Regions from separate parts of the Cytobacillus sp. FSL W7-1323 genome, predicted to be linked through region 1. Evidence: riboswitches for the same ligand, from Rfam matches in the RefSeq annotation. Region 1 holds a riboswitch; each other region holds the start of a gene.
What was found. Region 1 has a riboswitch for cobalamin ahead of MKX67_RS05465 (hypothetical protein). Riboswitches for the same ligand answer to the same signal wherever they lie in the genome.
Positions count from the first base shown of each region.

Region 1 (4,749 bases):
TAGCAGCACTTACTAAGTCCTTTTCAATTGCATAAAAGTTAATAAAAGACAAGACGCTTGAATAACAAAATGCGACTGTTAATGTGACGAGTGCAATTGGAAGTGCCTTTGGTTCAATAAAGCTAGATAATTGAAAACCAGATGATTGAAATTGAGCTTTCTGATCTTCAGTTAACTCTTTCACATTCACCGTTAACCCGATAAGTAGGCCAATAATACCAAGAATCAAACAAAAAATGAAAATCGTATGAAAAGTTGTGTATTGACTCATTAACATACCGATAAAAGGTCCTATTGCCGTCGCTAAAGTATTACTCATACTAAAATAGCCGATTCCTTCACCTTTCCTTGTTTGCGGAATAACTGAAGCGACAATTGTACCACTTGCTGTACTTGCCATCCCTAATGTTAAACCGTGGATAAAGCGGGTAATAAGTAAGAAATTGACATCAATTTCAATAAAATAAAGACTTGTTGATAAACTAAATAATAGTAAGCCAATGATTAAAGTCTTCTTCCGTCCAATACGATCAATATATTTACCTATAAACAATCTTCCTACCAATGTTCCTATAATAAATATGCCAGTAACTAAGCCAGCTTGGCTGGCGGTTGCGTGATGTGCTTCAACGGCATACACGGCAATTGTAACCATTAATAAATAAAACACTAATGTTAGAAAAAAGTTTACGGAAGAAACGGTGATAAAGTCCTTGGTCCATAATTTTTCTTTTGTTGAACTCATTTTCTTTTTCTTCCTCCTTACAAATTGCTTTTAATACTATCAAAAATACGAATACATTCTTCTTGTTCTTCAGGTGTGATTCCCTCTAATATTTCCATTTCGAATTGATCAATCGGAATGCGGATTTTTTTGTATATGTGCTCACCTTCGTTCGTTATTTTCATTTTCTTTTCACGTTTATCCATGCTTGGGATTTTTTCTACATATCCATATTCCTCAAGCTGATTTATTGTCCTCGTGACTGTTGGCTTTTCAACACCTTGATACGCAGCAATCTCTACTAAAGTTGTTGGACCAAAATGGTAGAGATAATAAAGGATTGTCCACTGTGCCCGTTGTAATTGATGTTTCGTTAATAAGCTGTTTAGTCTATTCTCAAAAGGGCGATAAAGCATCATAAAGTGATGAAAGAACCTTTGGCTAGCAATAATAATATTCACCTCATTTAAAATAGTTATCAATGGTAACTAATATACTATAACAAAAAGCCGTCTTGTCTGTCTATGGGCGATAGCTTTTTTTCTGTAAAATGGTAAATGTTATGTTAAAATTGTATTTCTTTTAAGATATGTTTGTAGGCGACATTTAAATTGTTATAATAAAAAGTGTTAATTTTAAAGTGAAAAGTAGTGCGATTAAGAAAATAATTGTCAATTTTCTAAAATATTGATATATTTAAATAGAACAACTTAATATTTTCAAAAATAGGTGTAAATAGAATGCTAGCTTGTCTATTTACTTAAAAGGGAAGTACGGTTGGATTCCGTCGCTGTCCCGCAACTGTATTTGCGAGTGATATGAAAGATACCACTGTTTCCTAAAATTGGAGATGGGAAGGTTTCGTATCATGTTGACCATAAGCCAGGAGACCTGCCTGTTTAGTGTAAACATCAATTCCTACGTGGATATAGGAGGTGTTAAGTACGGGTAATGAATACATGCCAAGGTCGCATGTTTATTTTAGTATTCGTTTGAACTTAACAACTTCTTTCTAGAAGTTGTTTTTTTAATGGATTGATATGGTAAAAAGGTGAGCAAGAACGGAGGAAAAAGCTTTGTTTGGAACCGTTCCTTATTATGTGAACATAATGAAATCAACGATCATGATGAACAGCTATTCTGCTGAGAGTTATAGTTTAAGAAAAGTATTAGATCAGTATAAAGAAGACATCCGAACACTCTCTGTAGAAGAAGAGAAGATCCAAATATATTTAAGGAATGCTGAAAGGGCTTACAGCATTGTCAGGCACGATGTAATTGGATGGGAGGAAAATGATTGTGAGCATGGAGGAGAAGTATATACCAGGGTTAGAGGGAATCATAGCTTCTGAGACCAGCATCTCATTTTTAGATACTGTTCATGGAGAGATTGTCATAAAAGGTTATGACTTAATTCAACTTTCAAAAACGAAAAGCTATTTAGATATTATCCATTTACTTCTAGAAGATCAATTACCAACAGACGAGGAAAAAACTTCATTAGCTAATACGTTAAAGTCCTATTATGAAATACCGACGGCCGTCATGGAGGTTTTTACTCATTTGCCAAAAGGAACACATCCAATGGATGGGCTCCGCACTGGCATCTCGAGCTTGGCTGGATATGATACGACCTTAGAAGATAGGTCGAAGCAAGCAAATAAAGAAAGAGCTTATCGCCTACTTGGAGGAGTTCCGACAATTGTAGCTAACAGTTATCGTATATTACAAGGTCTGGAGAGAATTGAACCGGATAAATCCCTATCGTATAGTGCCAACTTTTTCTATATGTTAACTGGTAGAGTACCTTCCGATTTAGAAGAAAGAGTATTTGACCAGTCATTACTTTTATATAGTGAACATGAAATGCCAAACTCAACATTTACAGCAAGAGTAATTGCTTCTACACAATCCGATCTATTTGGAGCGTTAACGGGTGCAGTTGCAAGTTTAAAAGGTAGCTTGCATGGCGGTGCGAATGAAGCGGTTATGTACATGTTGAATGAAGCGGAAAGTGTCGCTGGCTTGGAAGGCCTCTTCTATAAAAAACTATTTAAAAAAGAAAAGATTATGGGCTTTGGTCATAGAGTTTATATGAAAAAAATGGACCCAAGAGCATTAATGATGAAGGAAGCTCTACAGGAGTTATCCATACAGTATGGAGATGATTCGTTGCTTCGAAAATGTGAAGCAGGAGAAAGAATCATGGAGCTAGAGAAAGGGCTATACCCTAATTTAGATTATTATGCCGCACCGGTTTATGGCATGTTAGGGATTCCTATCCCACTTTACACACCGATTTTCTTTAGTGCAAGAACGGTTGGTTTATGTGCCCATGTCATTGAACAGCATGAAAACAATCGCTTATTTAGACCGCGGGTCATTTATTCAGGTGCACGCCATACCTTACCAAATTGAGGAGGATTACGAGTAAATGCTGAAAACGAATGAAAAGGTTGAAACCGATGCTATTTTAACGAAAATTGCTGATTATGTATTGGATTATGAAATAACAAGTGAAGAGGCTTATCGCACAGCACATTATATCTTGCTCGATACAATTGGTTGTGGAATATTAGCGCTTGATTATCCTGAATGTACCAAACTACTCGGTCCTGTTGTGCCAGGAACGGTTGTACCTAATGGAACAAGAGTCCCTGGTACATCATTTGAATTAGATCCTATTAGAGGTGCATTTAATATTGGCTGTATGATTCGCTGGCTGGATTACAATGATACATGGTTAGCTGCTGAATGGGGGCATCCTTCTGACAACCTTGGTGGCATTTTGGCAGTTGCAGATTATTTAAGTAGGCAACGTCTTTCAGTGGGTAAAGAGCCAGTTAAAATGATTGAAGTCCTGGAAATGATGATCAAGGCTCATGAAATTCAAGGAATATTAGCGCTAGATAATAGTTTAAATCGCGTGGGTTTAGATCATGTACTGTTTGTTAAAGTGGCAACAACTGCTGTTACGGCAAAGATGCTTGGTGCAACAAAAGAAGAAGTGATTCATGCATTATCACTTGCATGGGTGGATAATTCTGCATTAAGGACATATCGTCATGCGCCAAATACGGGCTCAAGAAAATCATGGGCTGCTGGAGATGCGACAAGTAGGGGTGTTCAGTTAGCTATGATGGCTGTGAAAGGTGAAATGGGCTATAACAGTGTCTTATCTGCACCTAACTGGGGATTTGAAGACGTTCTGTTTAAAGGGCAAAAACTTACCCTACAAAGAAAGTTCAGTGCTTATGTAATGGAAAATGTATTATTCAAAGTTTCTTATCCGGCGGAATTTCACGCGCAAACTGCAGCAGAGTGTGCCGTTTCACTTCATCAAAATGGTGATGTAGGTGATTTAAACGATATCGATCGAATTACGATTACCACACATGAATCAGCGATTAGGATTATCGATAAAACAGGTCCATTACATAATCCAGCTGACCGCGATCACTGTATTCAGTACATTACAGCAATTGGTTTATTAAAAGGAAATATTCGCGCTGAGGATTATGAGGATGATGTAGCTAGCGACCCCCGAGTAGACAGCTTACGAGAGAAGATGGAGGTTGTGGAAGATCTGCAATACTCGAAGGATTATTTAGATCCGAACAAGCGCTCAATCGCTAATGCTGTTCAAATCCATTATAAAGATGGAACTTCTTCTGAGAAGATTGAATGTGAATATCCATTAGGTCACCGATTCCGCCGTGACGAAGCGATTCCAAAAGTATTGCAGAAGTTTGAGTATAATATTAAAACTCATTTTTCTAACAAGGCACAAACAAGCATTGCTGGAGCTGTTTCTGATCAAGAAACGTTAAAAGAGATGCCAGTGAATGAATTTATGAATTTATTCTTAATCTAGGAGGGGATGCAAGATGGCATGGATTGTTCATAAACCTGTGACTCAACAAGATTTAGCTGAGCAATTTCGTTCAAAAATGCTAGATAAGAATATATTGCAAATACCTGGGGCACATGATGCAATGGCAGGCTTAATGGCCAAACAAGCAGGC
Region 1 is NZ_CP151998.1:1,045,525-1,050,273, forward strand. Features, by position in the region: gene MKX67_RS05455 (MFS transporter) at 1-745, opposite strand, end outside; gene MKX67_RS05460 (MarR family transcriptional regulator) at 763-1,206, opposite strand; cobalamin riboswitch at 1,435-1,638, shown strand; gene MKX67_RS05465 (hypothetical protein) at 1,801-2,076, shown strand; gene mmgD (citrate synthase) at 2,021-3,142, shown strand; gene prpD (2-methylcitrate dehydratase) at 3,159-4,598, shown strand; gene prpB (methylisocitrate lyase) at 4,612-4,749, shown strand, end outside.

Region 2 (4,749 bases), 620 kb from region 1:
CAAGTGACACCAATAATCACGCCTACCCCTAATTCCCTAAGAATCAGTTTCGTAACCACTTTTTTATTTAAATCATTGGATACAAGCCCTCGGACAACTACAGCTAATGATTGCGTACCTGTGTTACCTGTCATACCAGAAATCATGGGCATGAAAAAGGCGAGGGCTACGACTTGCGATAAAGTAGCCTCATACCCGCTTATGATACTGCCTGAAATAATGCCGATGAATAATAAAAGGATGAGCCACGGTAACCTTCGATAAGCGGCGACGAAAGCTTTCGTATCAAAGTCAATTGCCTTACCGGAAGCGGATAGTTTTTCAATATCTTCATTCGCTTCTTGGACAACAACATCCATCAAGTCATCAACAGTGGCAATACCCATTAGCACATTTTCTTCATTCACAATTGGAATAGCAAGAAAATCATATTTTAAGACCATGTTTGCAACTTCTTCTTGGTCTGTCGTCACTGCAGCTGAGATGACCCGTTCATACATAATGTCTTGGATAACCTCGAGGGGCTCTGCGATTAGTAAGTCACGGTGAGAGACAACCCCAACTAATTTTCTGTCTTGATCTATCACGTATAAATAATTAATCGTTTCAGCATATTCTGCAAAGGATTTTAACTTCTCTACTGCTTCTCGGACTGTGTAATAATCACGAATCCATACAAAACGGTTAGTCATTAAGCGCCCGGCAGTTTCTGGTGGATAGGTCATCATATTCTGAATGATGCGAGATTCACTTTGTTTCATACCGGCAAGGAGACCTTCTATTTTCTCAGCTGACATATCATGAAGTAAAAGGGCGAGGTCGTCATTGTCCATTAGATCCAAGACTTTTCCTGTTTTCTCATTTTCTAATTTATTTAAAACCTCAAGCTGCATGTCTTTATTCAATTCCTCTAGCAACTGGGCAAGGCGGTCAGCAGTCATAAATAATAAGAAGCGCTTCTTATGCTTTTCAGGCAGATGATCATAAGCTTGAGCAATATCATACGGTTGCAGTTCATCTAAAATCCTGTTAAATTCTTTTTGTTTATTATCTTTTAATGCTTTGATGATCAATAAAGCGATTTGGTTTTCTGTCATCGTCTGAATCATAAAGCTCAAGTCCTTTCAACCGAGGATATACCTTAAATTGTAAACGGAGATTATATGCTTATCTTACCATTCTTTTACTGGGAAAATCATGATTTCTTAAAGTAATGTATGATTTAAAAGTTAAGATTGTATGCTAATCCATTAGTTATTTTCATAGTATGTGTTAGAAGTGGATTGTTATCATTGGTTTGATATAAAAAGGTTTTTTTAGGGTATGAACAAAACTCAGGAATTGAAATAGTTATTTTGTAATGTTTTTTTAATAATCGTATTTCCTTATCTTTGCTAAAATGAAATGGATGAAATGACGCATTGTATCGGTTGTTTATGATTTACATGTAGTTAGTATAAATTATTGCAGTAAAACGAAATTGTGTGTGGTATGAGGGTAATAACTAAGGTGGTACTATTGAATTTGCTCTTCGTCTTTCTATTTTCAGTTCGGAGGTTTCTAAATTGCGAAAGAAAAATCATAGTGTTCGAGATCTCATCTATATCTTATTAAACGAAAAGGACCAGTCCGTTATTTCTTATGGAATTGAATTTTCTGAGTTTATGCAATCATTACAGAACAGGACAGGGCATCTTCTATTAGTGAAGCATCAGTATGATAATGGGGAACTGAATGTACATACCATGTTTGATTGGGTGGCTCATGAAGACCTGCCAGCACTAATAAACGAAGATGTTTATAGTTATGGTGATTTTTGCTGGATAGATTTCGAGGAGGAAGAATCGTTAAATGAATTGCCTGCTCAAGCAATTGCTGAGCTCCTATATCTTAGTCATGTAAAGGAGCATTTAAAGAAACCTTTCTATAACCATTTAAGCAATCGTTATTGTTATTTAGCGCATGATGACGGTTGGTTAAATAAGGTCTATTACCGAGACTGGCAGGACTTTTACAAAATGCTTGGCGACGTTGCTGCTATGAAGATGGAGCATTTAAAAGTAGAAAAATCTTTATTAGGCCTAAAAAAGAAAAAAACATATCCGCAAGTTCCAGAAGGCGCGTTAATGGCATTAAGAAATTTAATGAAGGAAGGCCTGGTAATTTCTTTTGAACAGAGTGAGCAGACACGTACAAAAATTAATATACCGCTCTGGACAGTTGGAGATTTCGCTAATATGGATGATATGTATGATGAGTTCGAAGCAATGAGGAAGGAAGCCACTCCAGACGCGAGATTGGTTTTTGATAAAAAACTGAAAGAATGGCAAGTAACTGATTCATAAAAATAATAATGCACCACAAAATATGATAAGGTATAATAAAATCGACAGAAAATTGTAGATTTAAGGAAATAGGTGTCAATTTTTGACTTAATAGGGGAAATTGGTGTAAAACCAATGCGGTCCCGCCACTGTAACTGGTTAATAAACAAAGAAAACTCCTATATATGTTGTATAGGAGGAGCCTTTGATTATAAACCATAAGCCAGGAAACCTGCCTATCTTCCATAAACACTGTAACCTACGAGGATAGGGGGTGTTTGGTAAGGCTTCTTTGTCGTGATTATTCCTTCCAAACATCTCCTACTAATGGGGATGTTTTATATTTTAAGGAGGGTCAATCATGAAGAAATGGTATTTATTTTTAGTCTCGATTCTACTATCAGCAGGTATTCTTGCTGGATGTGGGAATGACACAGCTGAACCGAAAAAAGATGGAGAAGAGAAGGTTGAAGAGAGTACTGAAACTAGCGCTTTTCCTGTAACATTAACGGATGCTGCGGATCAAGAAGTGGTGATTGAAGAGGAACCAGAAGCGATTGTTTCATTAATCCCGAGTAATACTGAAATCGCTTTCGAATTAGGGTTAGGTGAGAAGGTAGTCGGTGTATCTGATTTTGATAATTATCCAGAAGAAGTAGCTGATATTGAAAAAATCGGTGGACAAGAATTTAATGTAGAAGCAATTATTGCTTTAAATCCAGATGTTGTATTAGCACATAATTCAGGAGCGCATAATAGTACTGAAGGCTTAGATCAATTAAGAGATGCTGGTATTCCTGTTCTTATTGTCAATGATGCACAGAATTTTGAAGAAGTATATGATTCCATAGAAATGATTGGTAAAGCAACAGGAGCAACAGAAGAAGCAAATCAAACAGTTGAGGAAATGAAAACCCGTTTGGCAGAAATTGAAGAAAAAGCAAAGTCTGTTGAAGAGAAAAAATCTGTCTTTGTAGAAATCTCTGCAGCTCCTTCTTTATATACTGCCGGTCAAAAAACATTTATTGATGATATGCTCAATTTAATCCAAGCGGAAAATGTAATTGAAGAAGAAGGGTGGCCACAAATTGACGAGGAAGCTGTCATCGAAAAAAATCCTGATGTGATTATCACTACATACGGGTATTATACGGAAAATGCGGTAGAAACCCTTTTAAGTCGAGAAGGTTGGCAAGATGTAACAGCCGTTAAAGAGAAGCAAGTCTATGATGTGCACTCTGATAAGGTAACTCGTACAGGTCCTAGACTTGTAGAAGGAGTAGAGGAGCTTGCAAAAGCGATTTACCCAGAAGTATTTAAATAATAGAGGTGTTGCTTATCTCTGTGCGTTCGTTTTCTTATGTGTAGCAATGATGATGGGGATTTCTATAGGGACTGTTTCAGTGCTACCGTTAGATATATTCAATATCATTGGAGCGGAAATCTTACGTTTACCGATAAGTAATGATGTTAATCCAATGCATAGTAATATTGTTATGAATATTCGCTTGCCTAGAGTAGTATTGGCGGGCTTCGTCGGGGCATCACTTGCAATAGCAGGTGCTGCCTTTCAAGGTTTATTAAGGAACCCTTTAGCAGACCCTTATACATTGGGGGTGTCTTCAGGAGCTTCTGTTGGTGCTGTATTAACGATCTTTCTCGGTTTATCCATTCCGTTTGTTGGCACCTTTACTTTACCGTTATTTAGTATTACAACAGCTTTTCTAACGATAATTGTTGTCCTTTTCTTTGCGCGACAAATTGATCGTGGCATGAGAGTAGAGACAATCATTTTAACCGGTATTATCTTCAGTTCTTTTCTAGGTGCATTTATTTCCTTAATGATTGCTTTAACCGGGGATGAACTGAGACAGATTATTGGGTGGTTGTTAGGAAGCGTATCGATGAGAGGTTGGGACTATGTTCAAATCATCCTTCCTTTCTTTATCATTGGTTCTGCGATGCTCATTGCCAATAGCAAGGAATTAAATGCGATGTCATTCGGCGAAGAAAGAGCTCGTCATATCGGGGTGAATGTACAGAAACGTAAGATGATGGTCTTAATTGCCGGATCGATTTTAACTGGTGCCGCTGTAGCAGTGTCAGGTACAATCGGATTTGTCGGCTTAGTCATTCCGCATCTGACCAGATTGCTATGGGGACCAGACCATAGACACTTGCTTCCTTTATCGATGATGACAGGTGCGGGGTTTTTAATACTTGCTGATTTATTTGCAAGAACAGTCATTTCACCTACTGAGTTACCTATTGGTGTCATTACTGCGTTAATTGGTGCACCAGTTTTTGCTATCATTCTAATTAAAAGAAGAGCGGAAGGCAGAGGATAATGTGATGATGTATAGCTTACGAAAAATTAACGGTGGTTATGGAGGCAAGCAGGTCATTCATGATGTTTCCTTTGAAG
Region 2 is NZ_CP151998.1:423,551-428,299, forward strand. Features, by position in the region: gene mgtE (magnesium transporter) at 1-1,109, opposite strand, end outside; gene MKX67_RS02250 (hypothetical protein) at 1,566-2,345, shown strand; cobalamin riboswitch at 2,399-2,579, shown strand; gene MKX67_RS02255 (ABC transporter substrate-binding protein) at 2,686-3,648, shown strand; gene MKX67_RS02260 (iron ABC transporter permease) at 3,614-4,672, shown strand; gene MKX67_RS02265 (heme ABC transporter ATP-binding protein) at 4,680-4,749, shown strand, end outside.
Region 2: it holds a riboswitch for cobalamin, as region 1 does, so the genes downstream of both, MKX67_RS02255 (ABC transporter substrate-binding protein) here and MKX67_RS05465 (hypothetical protein) in region 1, are expected to answer to the same signal.

Region 3 (4,749 bases), 1.3 Mb from region 1:
ATAGACCGCAGCAGCAGCTTTGACAGCTAAATCAACATCTCCTTTACCAGAAAGGGGGACGTAAGCAATAATTGTCCCATTCGCCGGATTCGGTACGGCTTCCACTTCCTTACTACTTGAATCAACCCATTCACCATTAATATGGTTTTTCATTGTTGGAATTTCTGTTTTAATCATTCCTTCATCCCCGTTTCTTTGGCATTTTTTGTTTGATCATTTTTCACTTTTTCATAAAGAACAGCCATATCTTGGCTTCCATAACCCTCGTTTTCAGCATTTTTGTATATATTTAATAGTAATTCACTAACTGGCAATTGCAATTCGTGTTCCTTGGCTAAATCAAGCGCGAAACCAAGATCTTTATTTAATAGCTGCAAGGTAAAACCGGGACGATAATCTTCGTTCGCGATAAAACTTTTATAGTTTCTTTCATATATCCGACTTTGGCCGTAGCTCACATTCAACATCTCAAATAATTGCGCTAAATTAATGTTGCTTTTTTCTGCCAGATTTAAGGCTTCGCTTACACCAGCAGTATAAAAACCGATAAGTAAGTTATTGATTAATTTGACTGCAGTTCCGCTTTCAATTCGTTCATTCACATGAAAAATATTCTCTCCAAGAATATTTAACAATGGTTGGGATTGCTCGAAAGCTTGTTTAGGACCACCGACCATAATGGTTAAAGTACGATTTTCAGCACCGATTACACCCCCACTGACAGGAGCAGCAAGAAAATGAATCCTCTTCTTTTTTGCTTCTTCTGCTAATTTTTGATTCAAGCTAGGAGCAACAGTACTTGTATCAATCAGGACAATGCCTTCCCGTCCTTTTGTAATCAATCCTTCCTCACCTAAATAGATTTCTTCCACCGCTTTCATTGAAGGTAAGCTTGTGAAAATAAAATTTACTTGCTTTATGATATTTTTGATTGATAATCCAATCACACCTCCCGACCTTAGCAATGCCGCTTCAGCATCTTTGTTGAGGTCGATGCCGTACACTTCATTGCCTTCTGATAATAAGCTTTGCGCCATCGGTAAACCCATATTCCCTAAACCAATAAAACCGATTTTCTCACCCATCATTTTAGCTCCCTTCATTTCAGTAATTTTGGTTGATCAATAAGTATTTGTGCTAATTGCCTTTTTTTCAATAACAGATTGCTGTAGAGTGGGATTTGGTAATTTTCAATATTTGCGAATGCAACGAATCGTTCTTTTTCATCAAGTATCGCTGCTGAAATCAGGCTAATCGTTTGTTGTTTCAAATATTGAAAGCATTGTTCGCATTTAATATCAGTCGCTAAATCTTTCCACTTTTGATTTTGTTTTCGATGTTGCAGTTTTGAAGTCCGCATATAAGTCGCTTCCATTGTGTATAGTTCTGTGATGATATTAGCTAAAAGACGTGCATACTGCTGTTCTCTATTAATATCAATCTTTGCATTTGAAACCGCTTTCAAAGACAGCGATAACAGTTCTTTTCCTAACTCAATAAATTGGCTGTTTCTATCTCGGTGTAATGGTGTCGGGGTATTGATTGTGATATCTTTAGATGAGTGTTTGTGAAGTAAGTTTTTTGCTATGGTTAAGCGATTGATTTCGTTTGTTCCTTCAAAGATACGACTGATTCGAGCATCCCTATATAGTCGCTCAACATCGTAATCTCTCATATAACCGTATCCACCGTGAATTTGAACGGCCTCATCTGTTACATGCCCAAGCATTTCAGAGCATCGTACTTTGTTTATGGCACATTCCATTGCGAATGCTTTTAAAGAGGTGATTCCTTCATCCGTTGGAGCTTGATCAATCATATCTGCTGTGCGATAAGCGGCACTTTCACTTGCATAAATAGATGTCGCCATTTCAGCTAATTTTTCTTGTATCAACGTAAATTCAACCAGCGCTCTATCAAATTGTTGTCTCTCTTTCGCATAGCTAAGAGAAAAGTTGAAGGCTTGTTTAGCTGTGCCAATATTCGAGAAAGCTAGCTTCAATCTAGCAAGATTTAATATATTCATGGCAACTTGATGACCTTTTCCTTTTTCTCCTAGTATATTAGCGGATGGCACAACGACATCTTCCAATATAAGAGTAGCTGTTGATGATCCATGAATACCCATCTTTTCTTCTTCTGCACCAATAGATACGCCTGCTGTGTTTTTTTCAACAATAAAAGCAGTCATCCCGTCATTTGTTTGGCAAAACACAACAAACACATTTGCTATGTGAGCATTGGTAATCCATTGTTTTTCCCCATTTATTATCCAACTATCACTCTTGCTGTTGTAAATAGCTCTTGTTTTAGGTGAAAGTGCGTCTGATCCAGCTCCTGCTTCCGTTAAGGCATAAGCACCAATCCAATCCCCAGAGATGAGTTGTGGTAAATACTTTTGTTTTTGTGCTTCTGAACCAAAATAAACATACGGTAATGTGCCAACACCTACATGAATATTATAGGAAACACTAAAAGCCCCACCGTATCCTATCTTTTCAGCAATAAGCCCGGATAATTTTTTACCAAGTGCAAACCCGCCATAATCTTCAGGTACATCAATAGCAAGTAGACCAAGTTCCCCTGATTTTTTAAACAGATTCTTAGCCACTTCATAGTTCTTTTTTTCTAATGAATCCATTTGGGGCAACACTTCATTCTTAATAAATAATTCTGCCGTTTGTGCAATGAGTTGTTCCTCTTCAAGAAAATCTTCAGGAGAAAAAATATCTCCCTTTTCTTCTAGCGTTTTTTTTAGCTTCGCCATCGTGCACTCCCTTTACATCTTTCTATCTCCTTTGATTGAGCGCTTGCTCAAATCAGTACTAAGAAGCAAACCTCCTTCAAACAAAAAACAACTCCTATTAAAAGAAGTTGTTAAGTAACGAGTGGACAAACAAATAAACATGTGTAGTGTTATATACATGTTCTTCTATCCGCACTTAACACCCCCTATCCGCGTAGGTAATGATGTTGGCTAAAACAGGCAGGTCTCCTGGCTTATGGTCGTGGCGGATTTGCTCCTTCCCCATTCAATAATGAATAAGTGGTTATGTACAATCCGCTCGCATATACAGTTGCGGGACAGCACCGGAGTCTAACCGGTTTCCCTTTTAAGCTTGATGAACAAGCACCTGTTTATTTAGCTTATTTAGTTTTCACACTAACAATATATCAATTTTTCGGAAAATTTACAATTTATTTTTTAGAATATGTATTCTCAGCTTAAAATGATGAAAAAGTTAGGCTCTTTATCATTTTTCTTCCAACCACAATATAAGCTAGAGTCATTGATTAAATCCACTCCTACAACCCGAGTAGAAGAAAGCCTAATTCTTCATTTTGACCGATCGTTTGATGTAACATGAAAGGTTTATATAAATTTACCACCGAAAAGAGAAACACGCCTCCTAGATTGCAGTGGCGTGTTTTTCAAGTTTACTTAAATAAGTTAAGAAGTTTCTCGAAGAATCCTACTTTATCTTTTGTTTCTTTTACATCTTCTTTGTTATCTTTTATTTTAATCTTATCTGTTTGGATGACAAATTGGACTAGTTCCAACTTTTCATTATTTTTATCTGATACAAAAGAAATTGGCTCATAATCAGATTTATCATATTGCGATATCATTTCATCCACTTCTTTTGTCACCTCATCAGGAATGTCTTTAGTTGCATCATGTAATTGTCCAGTTCCATTATGAAGCGAGCCAGCTCCTTTCGTTAGTTGCTCAGCTCCAGATAGAGAACCGCTAATTCCTTCATGGATGTCACTATATGATGTACTTAATTCAGAAACACCGCCTGTATAAGCAAGTAACCCTTGGTGGAATTGATTATAGTTAGATACCATTTCTTCAACACCAGATGTCAATTGTTTTAACCCTTCATCAATGTCAATTTGAAGAATAGATTCGTCTATATTAGATGATATTGCACGAAGGTTACCTGCTGCTTCTCTCATTGATTGACTAAAGGTTGATAGCGGTTCAACCATGTCTGTAAGGTTATCTTTGGCTAGTAGTAGAACTTCTTGAGCAGCTTTTGTCCCTCTATAGGTTTCTACCAATTGATCAATTACCTCTTTATCCGCATTACTTTCATATAATTTATTTATCTCTTTATCTGAAATTTGGTTATCTGGTATCTGCTCCAGAGCACGATTGATTTGTGTTTTTACCTCATTATAATTAACAACTACTTGGTCTACATCATTTGCTGCTTGTTCTAGATTATCCGCTACCTCAGGCAGATCGATTGTTACATTCTCGAGTTCCCCAATACCACTTACGCCACTGGCTTGTTTCATCTCATCTTTAATCAAAGATAAAGTATTATTTATTTGTGCTGATCCTTCTGTTAATTGGTTACCAGACTGACTTAATTCATTTAGTCCTTTTTTATATTGTGCAGACCCACCCTCTAAAGACCGTAAGCCTGATGATAGTTCATTCATTCCTATTGCTAAGTCTCCGACACCATGATGAATGTCACCAATTGCCTCAGTTAATGAGTGAAACTCACTCGTCAATTCTTCAGTATCTGGGCTATCAATGGCAAGTGAAGCAGGTAAAGCAGATATTTGCACACCTTCTGTTTCAAAATGATTTGTTTCTGCCTCAATCGTAAATACTTCTTCCTGCTCCGGCATAACGGTAAAAGTGAGCTGCTTATCTTTGCCGGATTGTGCAACAGTGGCATTCTCGGCTTTTATATCCTTGAATTTTTCAGTGTTCAGCGGTATGCTAAT
Region 3 is NZ_CP151998.1:2,311,495-2,316,243, forward strand. Features, by position in the region: gene MKX67_RS11850 (CoA-acylating methylmalonate-semialdehyde dehydrogenase) at 1-177, opposite strand, end outside; gene MKX67_RS11855 (NAD(P)-dependent oxidoreductase) at 174-1,085, opposite strand; gene MKX67_RS11860 (acyl-CoA dehydrogenase family protein) at 1,100-2,767, opposite strand; cobalamin riboswitch at 2,968-3,153, opposite strand; gene MKX67_RS11865 (YhgE/Pip domain-containing protein) at 3,439-4,749, opposite strand, start outside.
Region 3: it holds a riboswitch for cobalamin, as region 1 does, so the genes downstream of both, MKX67_RS11860 (acyl-CoA dehydrogenase family protein) here and MKX67_RS05465 (hypothetical protein) in region 1, are expected to answer to the same signal.

Region 4 (4,749 bases), 1.7 Mb from region 1:
AACCATTGAATGCGGGGTAGGCTCCCTTTTCCTCAGCTAGATTCATAGAACTTTCAATTGTTAAGTAAGCAATTTTCTCGTAAAGTCGGTCTGCAAATTCTAATGATTCAGGGCTTTCCCAAACGACCTTATTAGTAGCTAATAAATGATGCCAGCCGAAAGTACCTAAGCCAATCGCGCGATATTTTTTATTCGTTAACTGCCCTTGGATAACAGGGATTTTATTAATATCAATTACATTGTCCAGCATTCTTACTTGAATAGGAATCAATCGTTCTATGACTGCTTCATTCACTGCTTTGGCAAGGTTAATAGAAGACAGGTTACATACGACGAAATCTCCAGGTGTTTTCTCGATGACAATTTTACCATCTTTTGTATACTCTTCTTCTCTTGTTGTTACACTTTGATTTTGAACGATTTCAGTACAAAGATTTGTACAATAGATCATACCTGCATGTGCGTTTGCATTCATACGGTTCACTTCATCCCGATAGAACATAAATGGTGTTCCAGTTTCTAATTGACTACGCATGATAGACTTCATAATATCGATAGCAGGAATTTCCTTCTTCGATAGCTCTTCATTATTGACGCATTCTAGATATTTCATTCTAAAAGTACCTGCACCAACTTCTTCATCATAATAATCTTCTAGTGAGAAGCCCATTTTTTGTCGAACCTCATGTGGGTCAAATAAATACCAGTTACTACGCTCTTCTACTTTTTCCATGAATAAATCAGGTAGACATACACCGGTAAATAAATCATGTGTACGTAATCTTTCATCACCATTATTTAACTTTGCATCAAGGAAAGAGAAGATATCCTTGTGCCAAACGTCTAAATAAACGCTAATTGCCCCTTGTCTTTGTCCAAGTTGATCGACACTTACAGCTGTATTATTTAGTTGTTTCATCCATGGAAGCACCCCAGATGAAGCGCCTTTGAACCCTTTAATCATACTACCTCTACTACGAATCTTACCTAAATAAACGCCGATTCCACCACCATTTTTAGATAGTGCAGCAATGTCTGTATTACTGTCATAAATTGAATCTAGACTATCATCAACTGTTTCGATAAAGCAGCTAGATAGTTGTCCCCAATTCTTACCTGCATTAGATAAAGTTGGTGTAGCTACGGTCATAAATAAGTTACTCATTGCCCAGTAAGCTTCTTTTACTAATTGCAGCCGATTTTTTTCTTCTTGATGCATAAGAATCATTGCAATAACCATCCAGCGTTCTTGAGGCAATTCAAAAATCCTCTTTTTGCGATCTTTTGCTACATAACGATCCGTAAGCATTTTGATCCCGAGATAAGTAAAGAGCTGATCTCTTTCAGGGACAATTTCTTTGCCTAATTCATCAATTTCTTCTTTTGTATAACTAGATAATAAAATAGGACTATAAATATCAATATCACTTAATTGTTGAATTAAAGAATGAAAATCACCATAAGCCTGACCACTGTACCCTCGGTTCTCAGCTGCTTGTTGATAAATCTTCTTTAAATATAAATGGGCAGCCACATATGTCCAATCAGGTTCATTAACATTTATGTAAGAAAGACATTCTAGTATTAACTGATCGTAGAAACTATCTAACTCTAAGTGATTTAATTGATCTGCACGCTTTTCTAACGCACTAATTGGTAAGTTGTTGAATTGTTGATATAATTGTTCAAAATTGACTGTCGTATCAATCATTGTTTTCAAATTCCTTCCTCCTTCAAACTATTTCTATCAAATTTAGGCATAAAAAAAACCGCCCCAGTTACACCTTGAGCGGATCAAACGACAGTATAAATACAAGTGTACAATACACTCTTTTCATCAACTGTCGTTTCATCTTCTCAAGCCCCGAAGAATTGAAACTTTTGATTAAGAAGGCAGGTATCCTGGCTTGTGTATCAATCTACTAAGAGCCTTCCCATTCTTTCAAAAGAACAGTGGTTTCCTCTTTTCGTCACACTTACAGTTGCGGGTACAGCTCCGGCTTATCCGGATTCCCATTTTAAGTCCATTTGGACTCCTTCAACCAATTACTATATGTAGTTGTTAAGAAGTAAAAAAATAACTATATATTGTATCTGAGATTGTATGAGTAATCATATCACATCATTTCATAGAATACAATTTATTTCTTTTATCTAAATCTAAAATATACATTTCGTTCTTTTAGCGGTAAATTTAAGACCATAATAAATAATAGCATTTCTTATTTGTGTAAAAAAGTCTTGAAATCCATTAAAAATTGTTCAAGCTGACCAACTCTACTTTTTTACCTTCAAACGAGTATGCTTAAACCAGAAAAGTAATAGTTTTTTGGTAAATAAATTAAAAAATCATAGAATTGTTGAAATAAATCAATGGTGTTAAAGTTGTGGGGCAAAAATTAATTAAAGGTATATTCCATATTAAAAGAAAATAATTTATCTTAAAGGACAAAATTTTTTTACCAATCTTCTTCATGTCTTCTATAAAAATAGAAAAACAAACTAACTATTTAAATTAGCTTGTTTTTCTCATTCAGTTTATTGTATAGAATGTTTTATAGAAATTCATACGGAACTTGTTATTTTTATCTTACACGTTGCAAACGAAGTGCATTTAATACAACGGACACAGAGCTAAACGCCATCGCAGCACCTGCTAACCATGGTGCTAAGAAACCTGCAGCTGCAATAGGAATACCGATTGTATTATAGCCAAACGCCCAAAAAAGATTCTGTTTAATATTACGAATGGTTTTTTTACTCATCATGATTGCATCAGCAATACTATTTAGATCACCACGCATAAGTGTAATGTCTCCTGCTTCCATGGCAATATCTGTACCTGTACCGATAGCCATGCCGATATCGGCAGTTGCTAATGCTGGGGCATCGTTAATACCATCTCCTACCATCGCTACCTTTTTCCCTTGACTTTGTAGCTTTCTTACTTCTTCTGCTTTCGTTTCTGGTAAGACTTCTGCAATGACTTTTGATATACCTACTTCTTTAGCAATGGCTTGTGCGGTTAACTGGTTATCTCCAGTCATCATAATAACTTCTAACCCCATATCATGTAGCCTTTGAATCGCTTCGTTTGATGAATCTTTTATCGTATCAGCTACAGCAAGGAGGCCTTTTGCTCTACCGTTAATAGCCACAAGCATAGCTGTTTTTCCTTCACCTTCTAATTCTTTCATTTGTTTCGAGAACCAAGAGGAGTCTATCCCATTCTCTACCATTAATCTAACTGTACCAATCAGTACATCTTTTCCTGTAACTTTCGCAGAGATACCATAACCCGGTAGCGCTTCGAAATATTCACTTTTTACTTTTTCTATATTTCTCTCCTCTAACCCTTTCACAATGGCTTCAGCAAGAGGGTGTTCAGATGACTTCTCACTCGCAGCAACAATGGAAAGGAAATGGGCCTCATTTGTTCCAGGCTCGACTATGATATCGGTTAATACAGGCTGACCATTTGTAACAGTACCTGTTTTATCAACCACAACAGTTGTAATTTCATGTGTCATCTCGAGATGCTCTCCACCTTTAAATAAAACACCCATCTCGGCTGAACGGCCAGACCCTGCCATAATTGAAGTAGGCGTCGCTAATCCTAGTGCACAAGGACAAGCAATGACGAGTACAGCAATCATTTTTTCTAACGCACTAGCTACATCACCCGGTTGCAAGAAAAGAAACCATATACAGAAGGTAACAAGGGCAATAGCTACCACAATGGGAACAAAGATGCCCGAAATCTTATCGGCTAACCGCTGAATAGGTGCTTTTGACCCTTGTGCTTGCTCGACTACTTTAATAATTTGCGCAAGCGCTGAATCTTTTCCAACCTTTGTTGCTTCAACTGTTAAATGGCCATTTTTGTTTACAGTTGCTCCTATTACTTCATCACCAGCTTTCTTATCAACTGGCACGCTTTCTCCTGTTAACATTGATTCGTCAACTGCTGAATGCCCTTCAATGATTACTGCATCTACAGGAATTCTGTCACCAGGCTTAATGATAACCATATCGCCTTGCATTACTTGCTCAACAGGGACAATGGTTTCCTTCCCTTCTTTTAATACAACGGCTTTTTTAGCCTTTAAATTCATTAATTTTTTTATTGCTTCTGATGATCTTCCTTTTGCACGTGCTTCAAATAATTTCCCTAACAAAATAAGGGTAATAATAATCGCACTCGTTTCATAATAGAGCTCAACATGATGACCATGTGTTGCATTCATCGATTGTAATGTTAGAAACAAACTATAAAAGTAAGCTGCAGAAGTACCTAATACAACAAGTACATCCATATTCGCGCTACCAGATTTCAATGATTTATATGCACCAGTATAAAATTGCCAACCGATAATAAATTGTACAGGTGTCGCCAAAATTAACTGTATCCAAGGGTTCATTAAAAAATCTGGTAGAAAAATGAATGAAGTGAATTCAAAATGCCCAACCATCGTCCAAAGTAATGGTAGAGAAAGGATAGCAGCAGCGATAAATTTCTTTTGCTGCTTTTTAATATGCTGTTCCCTCACATCATTTGCACTGGCTGTTGTTTTTAGCGAAGCGCTATACCCAATCTTATCTACCTTTGCAATAATTTCTTCAACTGAAACCTGTTCAGGATTGTATTCTACAGTACCTGTTTCTAAAGCTAAGTTCACGTTTGCCTGCGCAATACCGGACTGTTTATTTAAAACTTTTTCGATTCGCGCAGAACAAGCAGCACAAGTC
Region 4 is NZ_CP151998.1:2,695,752-2,700,500, forward strand. Features, by position in the region: gene MKX67_RS13605 (ribonucleoside-diphosphate reductase subunit alpha) at 1-1,711, opposite strand, end outside; cobalamin riboswitch at 1,875-2,055, opposite strand; gene MKX67_RS13610 (heavy metal translocating P-type ATPase) at 2,586-4,749, opposite strand, start outside.
Region 4: it holds a riboswitch for cobalamin, as region 1 does, so the genes downstream of both, MKX67_RS13605 (ribonucleoside-diphosphate reductase subunit alpha) here and MKX67_RS05465 (hypothetical protein) in region 1, are expected to answer to the same signal.